3 regions of the Paenibacillus sp. FSL H7-0756 genome follow, and region 1 is predicted to be linked to each of the others. Evidence: predicted binding sites of a transcription regulator. Region 1 holds the regulator's gene; each other region holds the start of a gene.

Region 1 (5,669 bases):
TCTGGATGGAATCAAGCGTCAGCTCGATCTTCCAGCTCCTATCGACCGTAACATCTATGTGATGTCTGAAGAAGAGCGGATCGAAGAAGGCATCCCAAGTCTGCCAGCCGATCTGAAGGAAGCCCTGAACGAAATGATCCGCAGCCACGTGATCACAGAAGCCCTCGGCGAACACGCCCTGGCCCACTTCTACGAGCTGAAGGAAATCGAATGGGATATCTACCGCACCCAGGTCCACGAGTGGGAAAGAGATCAGTACATGACGCTTTACTAGGATACAGCAGCCCCCGGCGCTATACGCGCTGGGGGCTTTTTTGTGTTTGGTTGGCGGGAACAGTAGGGGCCAAAATTAATAGTGCCCACAAAATGCCCACAAATACTGGTGGGTGTTTATTCGAGGATTGATTTCATGTGGGCTTCATATTTCTCTAAGCGACTGGAATTGAAGCTTAGGAGTGTACCGGATTGGATCTGCCAATCATGAGGTTATTATGCGGACGGTTCAGGTCAGTGGGCTTGCCCAGGCTGTGGGAAATGGCATTACTTCACTGGATAAAGGGCCACTGTTTGAAAGTCTGAGGTGAAATGAGAGAAGTATAGGTCAAGGCCGAAGTCCATCGTTCCGACAGAATCACCAAGCGCAGCAATGAACCTTTAGATTGAATCGAATTTTTGAGCAAGGTTAATATCCTTAAGAACTGCTTCACCAAATTTTTTAATGTCTTTAATGCTGCTGTAATAAGAAAATTCTTTGGCTGAGGAAAAAACCGTGAGCAAAAATACTTCTTTATCAGGTTGTTGTATCCATTTCCATTCAAACGATTCATCATAATGTGAGAAATATCCATCATAAGAATCCATCGGGAAGTTATTGAGCATCTCAATAAATTTGTTTAATGTAAAATTAGTCCATCCTACTTCACTAGTCATGCTGTTTCCATCTTCAGTATTCGATACTATAAATCTACAGCCTTGATCAGGTCTATTATCATAATAAACAAATTTCATATTCAAATACTTATTACTGTTATAATAGTCTTTTAATTTAGCCACATTATAACCTCCGTTTATATTACAAGAACTAAGCAACGTTATAGTAGGTTGGTTCACTGATTCGTAAAACGATCTACTATATCAATGATATTATTACTTCATAGAAATATGTACAAACACAGAAGGCCAGGAAGCTTTTCCTGCCTTCTATTTTTTTGTCATGAATAAACCAAGCCACCATAAATAAGGGGCTAATAGTCCCCACCTGAGCGCGACGGAGTTGTTTTATATTGTGCTGAAGACATACCAAAAAAACAGGCTTCCCAAAAATAGCACAGCCGTCATGCCAAGCAGCACTCCAATAATGACTTTTTCAGATCTGTTATATTTCTTCACAATGTCCTCCGATGTTCTTAGATTATTCTTCAATAGGAACCGAGGAACGGAAGGCATACCATAGCAATCCATAAGCTATTCCGAAGTAAAGGAGTATACCGAGTATGGATATGGACAGAAGAATGAGGATAACTTTATTTCCGTTCATACATTTACCTCCTAAATAAAAAAACTCTCCCGATTTTTAGTGTGGGGGAGAGAGTGAAGATGAAGACGGAGCAAAGCCCTTACATCATAATATAAAGGAATTAAAACTCCAAATCAAATCATTTTACATACTATTCCATCTCCTATATACTTAACCAGAAGAGAATTCTAGTGGCAGACATGGGAGCGGATGATGAAGAATACATATAAGATTATGCTTTCGCTGATGCTGGTGCTGACGTTGATGGGTCAGGTGGCAGGAGCTGAAGGAGTGGCTGTGCCTGCAGAGACCCAAGAAAGGCTTGTGGAGCAATATGGGCTGGATGCGCCGCCTCCGCCGGTGTGGGATTGGAGCAGCGTTGATGTCGGCGTGAGTGGAATTACAGGTGGGATGCTGTTCGTGTACCGGATGATGTTGAATCCGCTGGGAGTCCTGTTGCAAGAGATGCTGTATATTCTGTAGCTGAGGGGGAAAAGAATGAATTCGCGTTATGATACGCCAAGTCCTGCACGCAGAGTCCGCAGGAGATCTGGCGGTAAGTCGTTACTGGTCCTTATCCTAGTTCTGATTGTGATGGCTGTTACGAATCCGGGGAAGGAAGCTTTCAGTGAATATTCTGTAAAGAATCTGGAGAATACGCTAGATCAGGAAATAGGAGACGGAATTAGCAAGCTGGTGGCCCAGCCTGTAATTGAGTCTTTGACCAAGAGGGATAACTACATTTTGTTCTCAGTATTCAGTGTACCGGACCTTAAGAATACCAATTTTTTTACCGGGGATGGCGGGGCTACTAAGAAGTATATCGGATTGTTCAAAATCCTTTTTATCAAGCTCTAATTATGGTTTACATATTGTTCCATAACCCGGTATAATTGAATAGATTGTTGGGGTAAATCTATTATCATGGTTGTGGAACAAGGAGGAACGAAGTTGAATACGGCTTATAAAGTACTGTCCAGTGATGCTGATCTATTCGCTGCCGCACTGGCACAGGTACAGGTCTACGTCGTTCAGCTGGTTGATGGCAAACCGCATGTGATTGCTGATTATGCCGGACCTGTACAGAAATGGACACCGGAGTACATAGTGCTGGCCGGAATGACTTATAGACGCGATGAATTTGAATTCCGGGTGCGGTTGAACAAAAAGTAAGCAGATTACCTGTCCGCTGCTTGCAGCTCTAACATTACTGCCGAATCACACAAGCTTTGGAGCGATTCTTGGCATCTCTTATACTATCTAAGTGTAAAAGAGGTGTAAAGATGAGCCAAAGAGAACGTAACCGGATTCGCAGAGCCATTAATGTCCTGCTGACACAGCGGGCTGTCCTGCTGGAGAGACTGGAAGAAATCAATGAGAATCTGCGCAGAGTGCCTAGAGGTTCGCGGGCCAGAAGAGAGCTGCTGGCAGCCAGAGAATCAATCCGCGAGGCCATCCGTTTGAATACGGTGGCTATCCGTCTATTGAGAAGTGTGCTGTAGTCTGTATCCGCTCTAATTTATAGGAGTCACAGGAACCCTTGGGGCGCAATCTGGCGTCTCAAGGGTTTTTGTGACGTTCCTATTCCCGGATGGTGACACGGGTACCTATGGGAACGAGGGCGGCCAGAGTCAGTACATCTGCGTTATACATACGAATACAGCCGTGAGAGACCATGTGGCCGATGGAGGATGGGTCATTGGTTCCGTGGATGCCGTAATGCGGCTTGGACAGTCCCATCCAGAAGGCACCGAACGGGCCGCCCGGATTGGGCTGCTTGTTAATGATGGTGTATTCGCCTACAGGCGAGACGGTTAACATTTTGCCGATGCCGACAGGGAAGCCTCTGGTGACAACGTCATTATCCAGCAGGTACAACATGCGCTGTGACAGATCGACGATAATTCGATAATTGGGCATACAGATCAGCACTCCTTTATATCAGGATATGTGCGGAGCGGTACAGCGGTTCACAGAAAAAGTGGCCAAAAAGCAGAATACAAACATTTGTTCGCGCTCTGCTTTTTGGCCACTTTACGAAATGAAATGAACAGAAAACAGGCTGCTTCGCATGGTGCGGAGCAGCCTGTTCTTAAGCGGGGAGTAGATTAGTGGATATCGCGGAATAATCCGATGACCCGGCCCAAAATCGTAACGCGGTTAAGGCGGAGAGGCTCGTACGCCGGATTCTCCGGCTGCAGCCTGATATGATCCCGTTCCTTGTAGAAGGTCTTGACCGTTGCTTCATCTTCTTCGGTCATCGCTACAACAATATCGCCGTTGTCGGCAGTCTGCTGCTGGCGTACGATGACATAATCCCCATTCATAATTCCGGCATCCACCATACTGTCACCAAGGACAGAAAGCATAAATACCTTGTTATCGCCTACATAATGAGCAGGCAACGGGAAGTAATCTTCAATATTCTCTGTTGCAGTAATAGGAACACCAGCTGTAACCTTACCCACTACCGGGATGCGGGTAACGGTCTGGACGAATTGATGCACATTCTCTGAATCTTCCTGGCCGAGCAATTCAATCGCACGCGGTTTCGTAGGGTCACGGCGGATCAGGCCCTTCTTCTCAAGCCGGTCCAAGTGCCCATGCACAGTAGAACTGGAGGCCAGGCCGACAGCCTCGCCAATCTCGCGGACAGACGGAGGATAACCCTTGCTGCGGACTTCATTACGTATAAATTCCAGGATCGCCAGCTGACGACTAGAAATCTTTGACATCGGTATCAACCCCATATACTATGTTTGGGAAAATTATAACATAGAACTTCCGTTCGTACAAACATAAGTTCTAAAATGAGGAAAAAACGAGAACGGAAATAAAGAGAACAAATGTTCCGAAAAAACTCTTGTTCGAAACACATGTTCGTGTTATATTATTTTCGAAAGCAAGAACATGTGTTTGGAGGATGATGATCATGTTAAAGTATAGTACATACAACAGCATCTACAATAATGACGATATCAAGGTGTCCGCTCCCGGTAATCCAATTGCTCATAGTAATGTAACCAAGGTCAAGGACAAGATTCTTCATAGTCTCGCTGCGCTATCATCACTATTCCGTCAGGTCAGCCTGATGAAGATGGTCCTGGTGCTGATGCTTGTCATTTCTGGATTCACTGTAGTGGGGAATGTTTTTGCCGGTTCGGTCTCTTCACTGAAGCCGGATAAGCGGATCGTAGTCGAACGCGGAGATACCTTATGGAGCATTGCGTTAAGTAACAAGCCTGAGGACATGAGGACAGCCGTATATATAGAAGGAATAATGAAGACGAATCATTTGGAGAACAGCGTCATTAAGGCCGGAGATATTCTGACTTTACCTTTATATTGAAGGATTGTGTCAGACTAATGATCGACTCGGAGAGCTTTCAGGGGGTAGACCTTGACAAGCTCTTTTTCTCATGGCAAAGTTAAAATGAATTTAGAGGGAGGGAAACGTATTGAATATTGACGAATTGGTCGCACGCATCAATGAATTGGCACGCAAAGCTAAGAACGGCGGCCTGAATGAAGAGGAACTGGCTGAACGTGCCAAGCTCCGCGAGATTTACCTGGGGAATATCCGCACTAACTTTCGGGCCCAGCTTGATACTATCGAAATTGTGGACAATCCGGAGCATGAAGAGGGCAATAATGGACTTAAGCATTAGCCTGTTGCCTTTTCATAGATAATACAGGATGACTAGGGGGAACTTACATGGCCCGTTCTTGGGAAAGAATGGTTCAACGCAACACGAAGCAAATTAACCAGCAAAGAAAGAAGCAGGGGAAGGACTCTATTTACACTTCCAGCACTAAGACTGCCGCGAAAAGCATCGATATTTTCAAAGGCCGCAATATTGTATTCCCCGTAGTACTGATGCTGCTTGGCATCATGTTCTGGGTGGTCGGCTCGATTGACGAAGCTAAAGGAAGCGGTATTCTGGCCAACTGGCTGGGTGTAGTGCTGTACTTCCTGCTCGCTGCGCTGCTGTTCTTCCGCCGTCCGTTCCTTAAGGTTGAGCGTGCGCGTATCTCTACTATTAAATACAACCGCGAACGTTTCCTGGCTGCGGCGGATATTGAGAAGATCACTTTATCGCGCAGTGTAGTTACCATTAAGTATAAGGGTAAGCGCAAGCAGTGGATTTTCTCC
Region 2 (5,669 bases), 140 kb from region 1:
ACACCCTCGAAGGACTCCGAGATCTCCTCCAGCTTTTCCAGACGTTTGATGTACGTTTCCAGGGTCTCACGGCGTGCACCTGGACGGGCAGCTGACAAAGCATCAGCAGCACCAACCAGCATAGCAATAACCGAGGTAGCCTCGCAATCTCCATGGTGGGACGCGATACTGTTGATAACCACCGGATGTTCCTTGTACTTCTTCGCCAGTTCGACGCCGATTTCAACATGCGAGCCTTCCACTTCATGATCAAGCGCCTTGCCGATATCATGCAGCAGTCCGGCACGTTTTGCAAGCACGATGTCTTCCCCAAGCTCACCGGCCATAAGTCCAGTCAAATAAGCAACCTCCATGGAGTGCTTCAGTACGTTTTGACCGTAGCTCGTGCGGAATTTCAGGCGGCCCAGAATTTTGATCAGATCCGGGTGCAGACCATGAACGCCAACCTCGAAGGTAGCTTGTTCACCGTATTCGCGAATCCGTTCATCCACTTCTTTGCGGGATTTCTCCACCATTTCTTCAATACGTGCAGGATGGATACGTCCGTCTGCCACCAGCTTCTCCAGTGCCGTACGGGCCACTTCGCGGCGGATCGGATCAAATCCTGACAGAATAACGGCTTCCGGCGTATCATCAATAATAAGATCAATCCCGGTCAGAGTCTCCAGCGCACGGATATTGCGGCCTTCACGACCGATAATCCGGCCCTTCATCTCTTCATTCGGCAAGGTAACGACAGATACCGTAGTTTCCGCCACATGATCAGCCGCACAGCGTTGAATCGCCAAGGTGATAATCTCACGGGCTTTCTTGTCCGCTTCTTCCTTAGCTTGCTGTTCGATTTCCTTGATCATCTGAGCAGTTTCATGGCGAACTTCCTGTTCTACATTGCTGAGAATGATACTTCTGGCATCATCGATGCTCAGATTGGAGATACGTTCCAGTTCAGTAACCTGATTCTTGTAAATAACATCAATTTGCTGTTGGGTTTCATCAATTCGTTTCTCTTTGTTAGCTACTTGTTCTTCTTTTCGTTCAAGCGATTCCATTTTTTTATCCAGCGATTCTTCCTTTTGCAGCAAACGTCGCTCTTGCCGTTGGATTTCATTCCGACGTTCACGAGTTTCTTTCTCAGCTTCGGTACGGATTCTATGAACTTCGTCCTTAGCCTCAAGTACCGTTTCCTTCTTCAGCGCCTCCGCCTCTTTCTTCGCGTTCTCCACGATGACTACGGCTTCTTTCTCTGCGCTGGAAATCTTAGCTTCTGCAAGGGATTTACGAATAAAATAACCGAATCCAAAGAATGCTGCAGCTACAACGAGAACGACAATGACCCAGATCAATGTTTCCATCTGTTCACCTCCTCGTTGATATCCTCCAAGGATCTTCCCTTGGGTATTTGTGCAGTTGTTAAACTATCCGTTCATCACCATACAAAAAACCGGTAATACACCGATTGCCATACTGCACATGCTGCACATGGACATTGCCCGCCTTATCCGGCGATTACATTTCATATGAGTTGTACGCGAACCGGAACATAAGAGTCTGCTTTTTGGGAAGGAAAAAGGATTCTTAGTTTATGCCGATTCATGTTATATTTTATTATTTATAAAAAGACCTTGTCAAGAGAGTCGATAACCGTAATAAAGTCAAGAGAATCAATCCAGGAAGTAAAACTCCTCTTCTTCCCCCCCAGAATCCTGCTCATCCCGCAGAATCCCGATCACCTGGCGCACCATTTCTCCTGAGAATCCCCGGCGCATCAGGAACGCCCCTGTCTTCCGGCGTTTGTCGTTCACATCTCCCCGGATCGTATTCCATTTCTTCCGTCCGGTCTGCAGCGCGCTCTCCAGCTCCTGCTCGGGTGTGATCTCATCCAGCGCTTCCGCAATCAGCGACTTATCAATCCCTTTCTCCCGCAGCTCCTGCCGGATCCACATCTTGCCCTTACGCTGATTCACAATCCGCTGCTCCGCCCACTGCTTGGCGTACAAGGGATCATCAAGCAGACGTTCCTCCTGCAGGCGGAGCAGAACTTCGGCAATAACAGTCTCCCCTATTTCCTTCTCCCTTAAACGGCGGGCCATCTCCTGTGCGGTTCTGGGCTTGCGCTCCAGATACCTAAGCCCCTCCACATACGCCCGCTGACGCTCATCTGCGGCAACGATATCCTCCAGATCCGCTTTTACAAAAGCACTCCCGGTAATCATCCGGTATTTAATCATGACATCTTCATGAACAGTCATGTTGTAGTCTCCGAAATGGATTAGATAACGATAATTAGACTTCTTAAGCCGCTCTACCTTTGTAATTACCAGCTCTTGATCTGCCGGGAAATCCGCCAGCACCTGCTGCTCATCCTGTTCCTCGAATTCCTCATCCAATTGTATAACCATCCTGCCAATCACCTACTTAAGCTGAAATATTTGCGAAAAGGCACCCTGTTATATCTTCACAGGGCGCCTATCCATCTTGACTTCATTATTCAATTAGAAGTAGAGGGGTAGAGTACTTAATTACTCAATCTCAAGCAACAGCTTCTCTTCTTCCTCTTGCTCTGCAGCCACAGCCGCTTCGGATGGTGCCTCTACCAGAGTCGTGAGATTACTTGCCTCACGGATCTTATTCTCGATCAGCAGAGCAATATCCTGATGTTCCTTCAGGAACTGCTTGGAATTCTCACGTCCTTGACCCAGACGTTCGCCTTCATAGGAATACCAGGCACCGCTCTTGTTAACGATATCCATCTCTGTACCGATATCCACAAGGCTTCCCTCTCTGGAGATTCCTTCGCCGTACATGATATCTACATCCGCTTGCTTGAACGGAGGCGCTACCTTGTTCTTCACAACCTTGATCTTCGTGCGGTTACCCACAACATCGTTACCCATCTTGATGCTCTCTACCCGGCGCACATCCAGACGGACAGAGGAGTAGAACTTCAGAGCGCGTCCACCCGGAGTGGTCTCAGGGTTACCGAACATTACGCCGATCTTCTCACGAAGCTGGTTAATGAAGATCGCAATGGTGTTGGATTTGTTGATGGCGCCTGACAGCTTCCGCAATGCCTGAGACATCAGACGGGCCTGCAAGCCTACGTGGGAATCACCCATATCGCCTTCAATTTCCGCCTTCGGTACCAATGCAGCTACAGAGTCAACTACGATGATGTCTACTGCTCCACTGCGTACAAGCGCTTCAGCGATTTCCAGGGCCTGTTCACCTGTATCAGGCTGGGACAGCAGCAGTTCATCAATGTTAACGCCAAGCGCCTTAGCATACTTAGGATCAAGTGCATGCTCGGCATCGATGAAGGCAGCTTGTCCGCCCTGCTTCTGTACTTCAGCAATCGCATGAAGTGCAACCGTTGTCTTACCGGAAGATTCCGGTCCATATACTTCAATAATACGTCCTTTGGGAAGTCCGCCAATACCTAGTGCAATATCAAGTGCCAAAGATCCGCTAGGTACAACTTCCACTTTCATGTGAGTGGATTCTCCCAGTTTCATTACCGAACCTTTACCGAATTGTTTCTCTATCTGACGAAGCGCCATATCAAGCGCTGCACGACGATCTGACAATCAGACCACTTCCTTCACTGTTTATAGTATTATCATAACGTGTTTTGAAGGTCTTGCCAAGTCTTTTTTAGAACATACATTCGTTTTTTTTGCTCCCAGGGATAATACTCCCTTTAATTGTAAGAGACTAACCTCCTTCCGGATGCAAGGACTTAGCAGGCAGCTTCTCTTCCGCTTCTTACGTTAACAGGAACAATCATAGGATAATTTGTTATACCTGATATAAAACAAAAAACCGCAGCATGATTGCTCAAGCCACGGTTCTTCCGCATGTATAAATTATATACCGCCCTGAAGCGTTATTGCAAGGCCGAGCCTTCCAGCGGAGTCGCCACCTTGCGTTCTTCCAGCCTCCGCCACAGGCGGTACAGCAGCGCCTTGACGGTGCGCAGGCGGATGTTGTCACGGGTACCCTTCAGATTCAGCTCATATACCTCTGTCTTGCAGCCCCGCTCAGCCAGTCCTACGAACACAAGACCCACAGGCTTGCGCTCCGAATATCCCGGTCCGGCTACACCGGTAACCGATAAGCCGAAGTCCGTGTCGCCGATCATACGCACCTGCTCAGCCAGCACCTCGGCAACCTCGCGGCTCACCGCTCCCGGGGCATCCGGGCCTTCAAGCATAGCAGCGGGCACATTCAGCAGTTTTTTCTTAATATCATTGGAATAACAGACGATGCCCCCGGCAAACATGGAGGCGCTGCCCGGGATATTCGTAATGCTCTCCATCAGCAGCCCGCCCGTACAGCTCTCGGCAGCACTCAGAGTGAGTCCCGCATCCGCCATCCAGTCCACAATCAGCTGCTCCAGCGGCACATCAATGTTGGCATACAGGTTCTCCGGCAGAATATCCGCTATCGTCTTCTCCAGAGCATCGAGCTTGACCATAGCTTCCCGCTCGGACGGAGCCTTGGTAGAGATGCGCACGGTCACTTCGCCTTCCTTGGCATACGGGGCAATCGTAGGATCGCTCTGGCTGCGGATCAGATCAATCAGCTTGTCCTCCAGCAGCGACTCGCCAATCCCGGCGAACTTCAGCATCTTCGAGTAGAGGGGCATTTCACTCGTAAGTGCATGCTGCTGAAGCCATGGCTTGGCCTTATCCGTGAACATCGGCTTCATCTCCCGGGGCGGGCCCGGCAGTACGATATAATATTTGTCCTCTTCTGCAAAAGCAATCCCTACCGCAAGGCCGGTATCATTGGACAGAGGAGTCGTCCCTTCAATGACAAGCGCCTGCTTGCGGTTATTCTCAGTCATTACAATCTTGCGGTCATCGAAGAAGCGCTGCACATGATCCATGGCCAGCTGGTCGATGTGCAGGGTCCGGCCAAGCGCCGCAGCCAGCGCATCCTTGGTCAGATCATCCTCGGTCGGACCGATGCCGCCGGTGAACAATATAACATCCGCCCGGCTCTGAGCAATCCGGATCGCTTCCAGCAGGCGGCTTTTGTTATCTCCCACAACGGTCTGAAAATAAACGTCAATGCCTAATGCAGCCAGCTCTACTGAAAGAAACTGGGCATTGCTGTTCACGATTTGTCCAAGTAAAAGTTCTGTTCCAACGGCAATAATCTCTGCTTTCATAGCTGACGTTCTCCTCCTGATTGTAGGTATCCTGCAAGGTTCAGCCTGTTCCAGCGTCTCAGGCTTTGTTCAAATCCAGCAGTTCCTTATTCTTCACAAAATAATCAATACCCGAGTAAATGGTAATGATGGCTGCCGCCCAGATGGCAATATCATCCACAGGGATGCTGACGAACTGGAACGGGAAGTTGTTAAGCAGCAGCAGGGAAATGGCAACAATCTGAATCACTGTTTTTACCTTGCCCCATTTGCTTGCAGCTACTACCTTCCCTTCCAGCAATGCCACCTGGCGCAGTCCGGTCACGGCAAACTCACGGCTGATGATGACAATGGCAATCCAGGAATCGCATCTTCCCAGCTCGACCAATGAAATCAGCACGGCCGAGACCAGCAGCTTATCCGCTAGCGGATCGAGTAGCTTGCCCAGATTGGTGACCATGTTATATTTTCTGGCTATGTAACCGTCAATTCCATCGGTACTGGCTGCCAGCAGAAA
Region 3 (5,669 bases), on a different contig from region 1:
ACCGCATCATCGCTCCGTTCACCGCTGAACCAGTCTGCGAGCTGCACGAACAGGGTATCTTCCCCGTCCCCGGCAACCTCGCCGTATTTCTCCTCCAGCAGCTCTTCCAGCAGCTCCTGGCGCATCATCTCCGCTTCATGCTCATTCAGGATACGGAAGCCGGGATCAATCGGAATCATCTGGTAATACCGGCGGATTACTTCAAGGCAGAAGGAATGCAGCGTGGTAATGGAGGCTCTGCCCAAGAGAGCAAGCTGGCGGCGCAGGTATTCATTCCCGCCTTCACTGTCCTCCGCAAGCTTACGCTCCAGCGCTTCCCGGATACGCTGGCGCATCTCGGAGGCGGCTGCCTTGGTGAAGGTTGCCACCAGCAGCCGGTCCACGCTGAAGCCTGCTTCCTCATTGCTAATCTTGCGGATAATCCGCTCGACGAGAACCGCCGTTTTGCCGGAACCGGCTGCCGCCGCCACGAGAATATCGCTGCCGCTCTCGGCAATGGCGCGCCACTGGTCGTCACTCCACAGACTGCCTTCCGGCTTCGTTTCGGGTACAGGTCTTGTGCTCACAGCTTCTCTCCTCCTTTGCGGGACAGCATATCCCAGATTACTTCTTTGCCCGGCTTACTTAGAATGTTATAACTATTGCCCTCCACCGCTTCATCGAACTGGCAGACGGGACGGAAGGAGCAGAAGGTACAGGCTGTTTCCTGCTGGATGCGGTAAGGCTGTATCGCCACATCCCCCTCCGTAATGCTGGTCCCGATCTCCGAGATCGTGCTGCGCACCGAGGACCGCAGCTGCCCCCACTGCTCTGGGGTAGCTACAGATGCGCTGCTGTAGAAGCTGCCGTCACTCTTCAGCGCTACCGGAACAATAGAGGAATACCCTTTGTCGAGTGTGGTATCCATCAGCGAGACCACCTCGCGGTCAGCGGTCAGCAGGCCCTTCATCTTGAAGCGCTTCATCAGCTCCTGCTCCGCCTGCTCCCGGTTCATTCCGTTGGCTGAGGTCAGGAGCGGGTCATGAACGTGGAAATAGAGCGCTCCGGCAGGCAGTGCTGCCTGGCCGAGCCATTGCTCGGAATAGGTCAGCAGCACATCAAGGTAAGTTAACATCTGCAGCGACAATCCATAGTAGACCTCATGCAGCTTGAGGTCCTTCTGGCTTGATTTGTAATCGATAACCCGCAGCAGAATCCCCTGCTCCCCTTCAGCCTTATCCACCCGGTCAATCCGCCCGACCACCTCCATGACACAGCCGTTCGGCAGTGTAATTCTCAGCGGAGGCAGCTCCTGTCCGGGACCGAAATCCAGCTCCAGCCCAACCGGCTCGAAGCTCCCGCGCCGCGAATGCTCCCCGAGGATGACCGAAGCGCGGCCGACAATATTCTTCAGCTTGCGCGAGATATAACCGTAGCGCTTGCTGCTCATCAGAATCTCTCCCTGTAACAGCGGAGACAGCTTGTCTACGGTCTTCCCCGCCTCCGTGCGGCATTCCTCCGCAGTCATGCTGCCCCAGCTGCGGCCTTGCTCCTGCAGCCGCTTCGCCATCTCACTGAGGGCCGCATGGAAGAGCTGCCCGATATCCGGAGCCTGGAGCTTGTAGAGCTGGCGCTCCTTCAGCCTCAGCCCGTAGGAAGCGAAATGAGAGAAGGAGCAGGCAACGAACCGCTCCATCCGTGACACGCTGCCGCGCAGCGTGGAGCCGCCATACAAGCGCAGACTGGTCTCCTTCTTCAGCCGTATGCCTTCATTACGGTAGAACAGCGAGCCGAGCAGCCGCTCCAGCTTCAGCTTCATAGACAGATCCGCATGGCGGTATTCCGCTGCCTGTTCACCTGCTGGCTTGTCTGCGCCCTGCTCCGCCGCAAACCAGTTATAGACCTCCCACCACATGCCGGGGATCTCTGCACCTTGACGCCACTGGCGGAGCTGAAGCAGCAGCATGCGGAGTGTCTGCTCAGGATGGCCGATGAAGTCCATATGGACAGCGTCGTCATCATTACCGCTCGGCGGGAAGCCGGAGAGGAAGTGTTCATCTAACTGCTGCGGGAACATTCCCTGCAGCTGGCGGATAACCTCCGAGGGCAGCAGCGCCTTCCCCTCATCATCAGCTGCAGCATAGCTGATCCACAGCTTCCTGCTGGCTGCCGTAAGCGCATTGTAGATCAGGAAACGTTCATCCAGCAGCTTCCGGGATGAGCCAGGCGCAAGCTCCATACCGGACTTCTCCAGCAGGAGGCGTTCCCCTTCGGACAGAATGCCGTCTTCCTTGAACTGCGCCGGAACCACTCCTTCATTGAAACCGAGCAGGAAGGCGTACTTCACTCCCGACACCCGGGTACGGTCCATCGTACCTACCAGCACCTGGTCAAGTGCGGGCGGGACGAGCCCCATCTTAAGCTCTGCCAGCCCGGTCTCCAGCACCCCGGCGAACAGGCTGAATTCTATCCGTTCTTTGCCCATCATTTCGGCAATCTGGTCCAGCAGACCCAGAACAGCGCCCCAGAGCTGGCTATGCTCCCGTGCGGCTTCCGGACGGCCCTGCTTCAGAGACTCCGCTCCCATCCCTTCAAGCTTACGTGCCGCTTCCGTATCCTCCAGCAGCAGATATACCGCCCGGCATAGCTCCAGGCCGCTGCGGCTGGCTTTGATTCTCTGCTCAAACGCCTGCAGCGGTTCGGTGACCGCCTTCCGGCAGGCCTCCATCCTTGCCAGCATCGCTTCATCAACAGCTTCACTGCCCTCCAGCGAGAGGCGGGGAATCCCCTTCCAGGATCGCCCGTCCGTCCAGCGGTAGCCGTGAATTCCGCAAGCCAGCACGTAGTTCTCCAGCTCATCCATATGAGCGCGGGTAATGCTTCCGTCCAGCGGCAGCAGCAGCTCTGTCTTCACGCAGCGGAACACATCCTCATAACGCCAGCGGCGGCGGACGACATCCAGGGCAGAGCGGATGAATTCCACCAGCGGATGATGCAGCTCACTAAGCTTCTGGTCCAGGAAGAACGGAACGCCGAAGTCCTGAAATAACGGGGCGATCAACGGCTCATAATCGGCCATATTGCGCATGAATACCGCCATTTCCCCATATTTGGCTCCCGATTCTCTGGCCAGGGCCTGCATCTCGCGCAGCACGCCCTCCACCTCGGTGCGGCGTGAAGCCGCAGCCCGGATGCTGATGGCTTCCTTCACCTGTTCAGCCGGTCCTGTCCAGGGATGCCGGCGCTGTAAACCGCGCTCCAGATGTGCGAGAACGGGAGCGTCCTTGAACCTTGGCAGGACGGGCGGAGCCAGCAGCTCATCCCACACGGTAAGTCCCATCTCCTCTGCTAACCCCCGCAGCTTAATATAAGTAACCGCCGCCGGATGGAACAGCTCCAGTTCATGCGGGGCAGCGCCCGGCGGATAGATCCGGTCCAGTGTAAGCGCAATGTTCATGGTGTCAGCATACTGCATCAGCTCACGTAGGACGATGAATTCCTGGTTGCTGAAGCCGTGGAAGCCGTCCACCCAGATCTCAGCGCCGCGGATATAGGCAGAGTCCGCGATATGCTCAGACAGTTCGGCCAGCCTGTCCTCTTCATCGATATAGAGCTGTGACATCTCCTGGTCCAGCTCGCTGAAGACGAGATGCAGATCATCCAGCTTCCCGGCCAGTATAGGGCTGCCCAGTGTGGCATCCCGCATTCTGCCGATCTGCTCCTCCAGGTCTCCGGCTCCAAGACAGCAGCGCTTAAGCTCCGTGTGCAGACTGCTGAGCCGCTCCACAAATCCCGGCCGGTCCGAGGAAGCGCCGAACAGCTTCAGCTCCTCCTTGCGCTTGCTGATAATCTTGTAGATCAGCATTTTCTTGCCTTCTTCACTGATGGGCAGACTCGCGCTCCCTCCGGTCTCCTGCTTCACCCGGTAGGCAAGACGCGAGAAGCTGAGCGTCTGGGCGCGCAGACTTCCCTTCACACCGCCCGCCGCCAGTAGTCCCCGTTCCGCTCCGAACGATCCCTGCTCGGGAACAAGTATAATGATCGGGGCCCCCAGCGGCTCTGCCTTCAGCCTTGCGGATACCCGCTCCCATATTGTAGTTGTCTTGCCGCTGCCCGAGCGGCCGATGATGAAGTTAACCGTCATTTCAGCAGACTCCTTCCGTTGAATTCTGGCACTCTATGCGACACCAGAATCTATGAAAACTCTCGTCTCAATAGTATAGCATACCTCCACCGCACGCTCCAGAACGTACGTTTGCCATTGTTTGCAAAACACACTAAGTGAAAACCGCTTTGCAGTCCTTTTAAAAGACGGTACCGTTTCGTCGAGAAATAGAAGGATAATGTATGGTGTGAAACCTATACGCTTATATTTAAATAAAAGACTCTCCCGTAGCCGCGCAAACGGCGGACGGAAAAGTCTGATTAAACTCATGTAAATTAGTTTCAATGCTAACAGATAGTTGTAGAATACATCAAAAAGAGCCTCTATAAAAGAGACTCTTCCCGCAAAACCGGCTGCCCCGCCGGGTCTGGCACTTCTGTTCTATTTACTGCGCACCTCAAAGATGGCGAACTTCAGATAATGCCCCTCGTCCACGCCGAGAATCTGCGGATGATCCTTGCCTGCGGCCCGCCATTCGATCAGTCTCAGCACCTTGCCGGCATCCTTGGCCGCTTCCGTGATCGTATCGAGGAACAGCTGCGGCTGCATGTGGTACGAACAGCTGGCCGTGACCAGATATCCGCCGTCATTCACCAGCTTCATGCCCTGCAGATTGATGTCCTTGTACCCGCGTACGGCACCTGCCACTGCGCTTTTGGTCTTGGCAAAAGCAGGCGGGTCCAGAATCACGACATCCCACGTGCGTCCTCCCCCGGCGGTCATCGGCTTCGCGGTATCCGCCTTGGCAGCCGGTTTGCTTCCGGTTTTCCCTTCTGCCGCTGCGCCGCCCGTAGCGCGCTCGGTGCGTTCCTCCTGACCCTTGACCTGATTGCGCAGGAAGGCAAATGCATCATCTACCACGAATTCCACCCGGTCACTGAACCCGTTGATCTCCACATTGGCCTTCGCGCTCTCGATGGCATGCGCAGACACATCCAGGCAGGTTACCTTCTTAGCGCCGTATTTGCAGGCATGCAGTGTGAAGCTTCCCGTATGCGCAAAGCATTCCAGCACAGTTGCACCATCCCAATATGGGAAGGTAACAGGCTTGCCGCTTTTGTTGACCGGCAGCGTCTGTAGTGACCCATCCTCGATTTCTACATTCTGCAGTGTAATTCCGCTGCGCCCGCCCCAGCCCTTCATCAGCGGAGCAATCGATGCTCTATTCTCCCGCTGATCGAAGAAATAGCCGGTCTTCTGCCCCTCTTCAATATCGACGATGACCTTCAGCCCGTTCTCACTTACGGTAATGTGGCGCGGGCATTCGCCGTAGAGCACACCCGTAGTCTGTTCCAGTCCCTCCAGCTCCCGTACACTGACATCGCTGCGCTCATAGATGCCGCGCGGCGCCATCACCTGCACCAGTGCCTCCACTATCTCGGAGCGGCGCTGATCCATAGCCAGTGTCAGCAGCTGCACCACAAGGACTTCACCGAAGCGGTCAATGATCAGCCCGGGCAGAAAATCCGCTTCCCCGTAGACCAGACGATAAGCGTCCGCCCCCGGCAGGAAGCGTTCCCTGTGC

Evidence for each region. Region 1 encodes LexA, which represses DNA repair genes until DNA is damaged. Its sites were predicted from a motif close to CGAACATATGTTCG; they were not measured.
Region 2: the regulator LexA is predicted to act here: its motif matches at 3,654-3,667, upstream of recA (recombinase RecA).
Region 3: the regulator LexA is predicted to act here: its motif matches at 4,224-4,237, upstream of addB (helicase-exonuclease AddAB subunit AddB).

Annotation. Positions count from the first base shown of each region.
Region 1 is NZ_JBBOVT010000002.1:344,276-349,944, forward strand. Features, by position in the region: gene glnA (type I glutamate--ammonia ligase) at 1-274, shown strand, start outside; gene NST04_RS18235 (hypothetical protein) at 655-1,053, opposite strand; gene NST04_RS18240 (hypothetical protein) at 1,751-1,999, shown strand; gene NST04_RS18245 (hypothetical protein) at 2,015-2,374, shown strand; gene NST04_RS18250 (hypothetical protein) at 2,468-2,689, shown strand; gene NST04_RS18255 (hypothetical protein) at 2,800-3,018, shown strand; gene NST04_RS18260 (L,D-transpeptidase) at 3,098-3,436, opposite strand; gene lexA (transcriptional repressor LexA) at 3,625-4,251, opposite strand; gene NST04_RS18270 (LysM peptidoglycan-binding domain-containing protein) at 4,449-4,865, shown strand; gene NST04_RS18275 (DUF896 domain-containing protein) at 4,975-5,184, shown strand; gene NST04_RS18280 (hypothetical protein) at 5,232-5,669, shown strand, end outside.
Region 2 is NZ_JBBOVT010000002.1:209,047-214,715, reverse strand. Features, by position in the region: gene rny (ribonuclease Y) at 1-1,352, opposite strand, end outside; gene NST04_RS17655 (regulatory protein RecX) at 1,662-2,399, opposite strand; gene recA (recombinase RecA) at 2,520-3,584, opposite strand; gene NST04_RS17645 (competence/damage-inducible protein A) at 3,884-5,173, opposite strand; gene pgsA (CDP-diacylglycerol--glycerol-3-phosphate 3-phosphatidyltransferase) at 5,232-5,669, opposite strand, start outside.
Region 3 is NZ_JBBOVT010000001.1:2,718,986-2,724,654, reverse strand. Features, by position in the region: gene NST04_RS12010 (UvrD-helicase domain-containing protein) at 1-566, opposite strand, end outside; gene addB (helicase-exonuclease AddAB subunit AddB) at 563-4,123, opposite strand; gene NST04_RS12000 (class I SAM-dependent rRNA methyltransferase) at 4,526-5,669, opposite strand, start outside.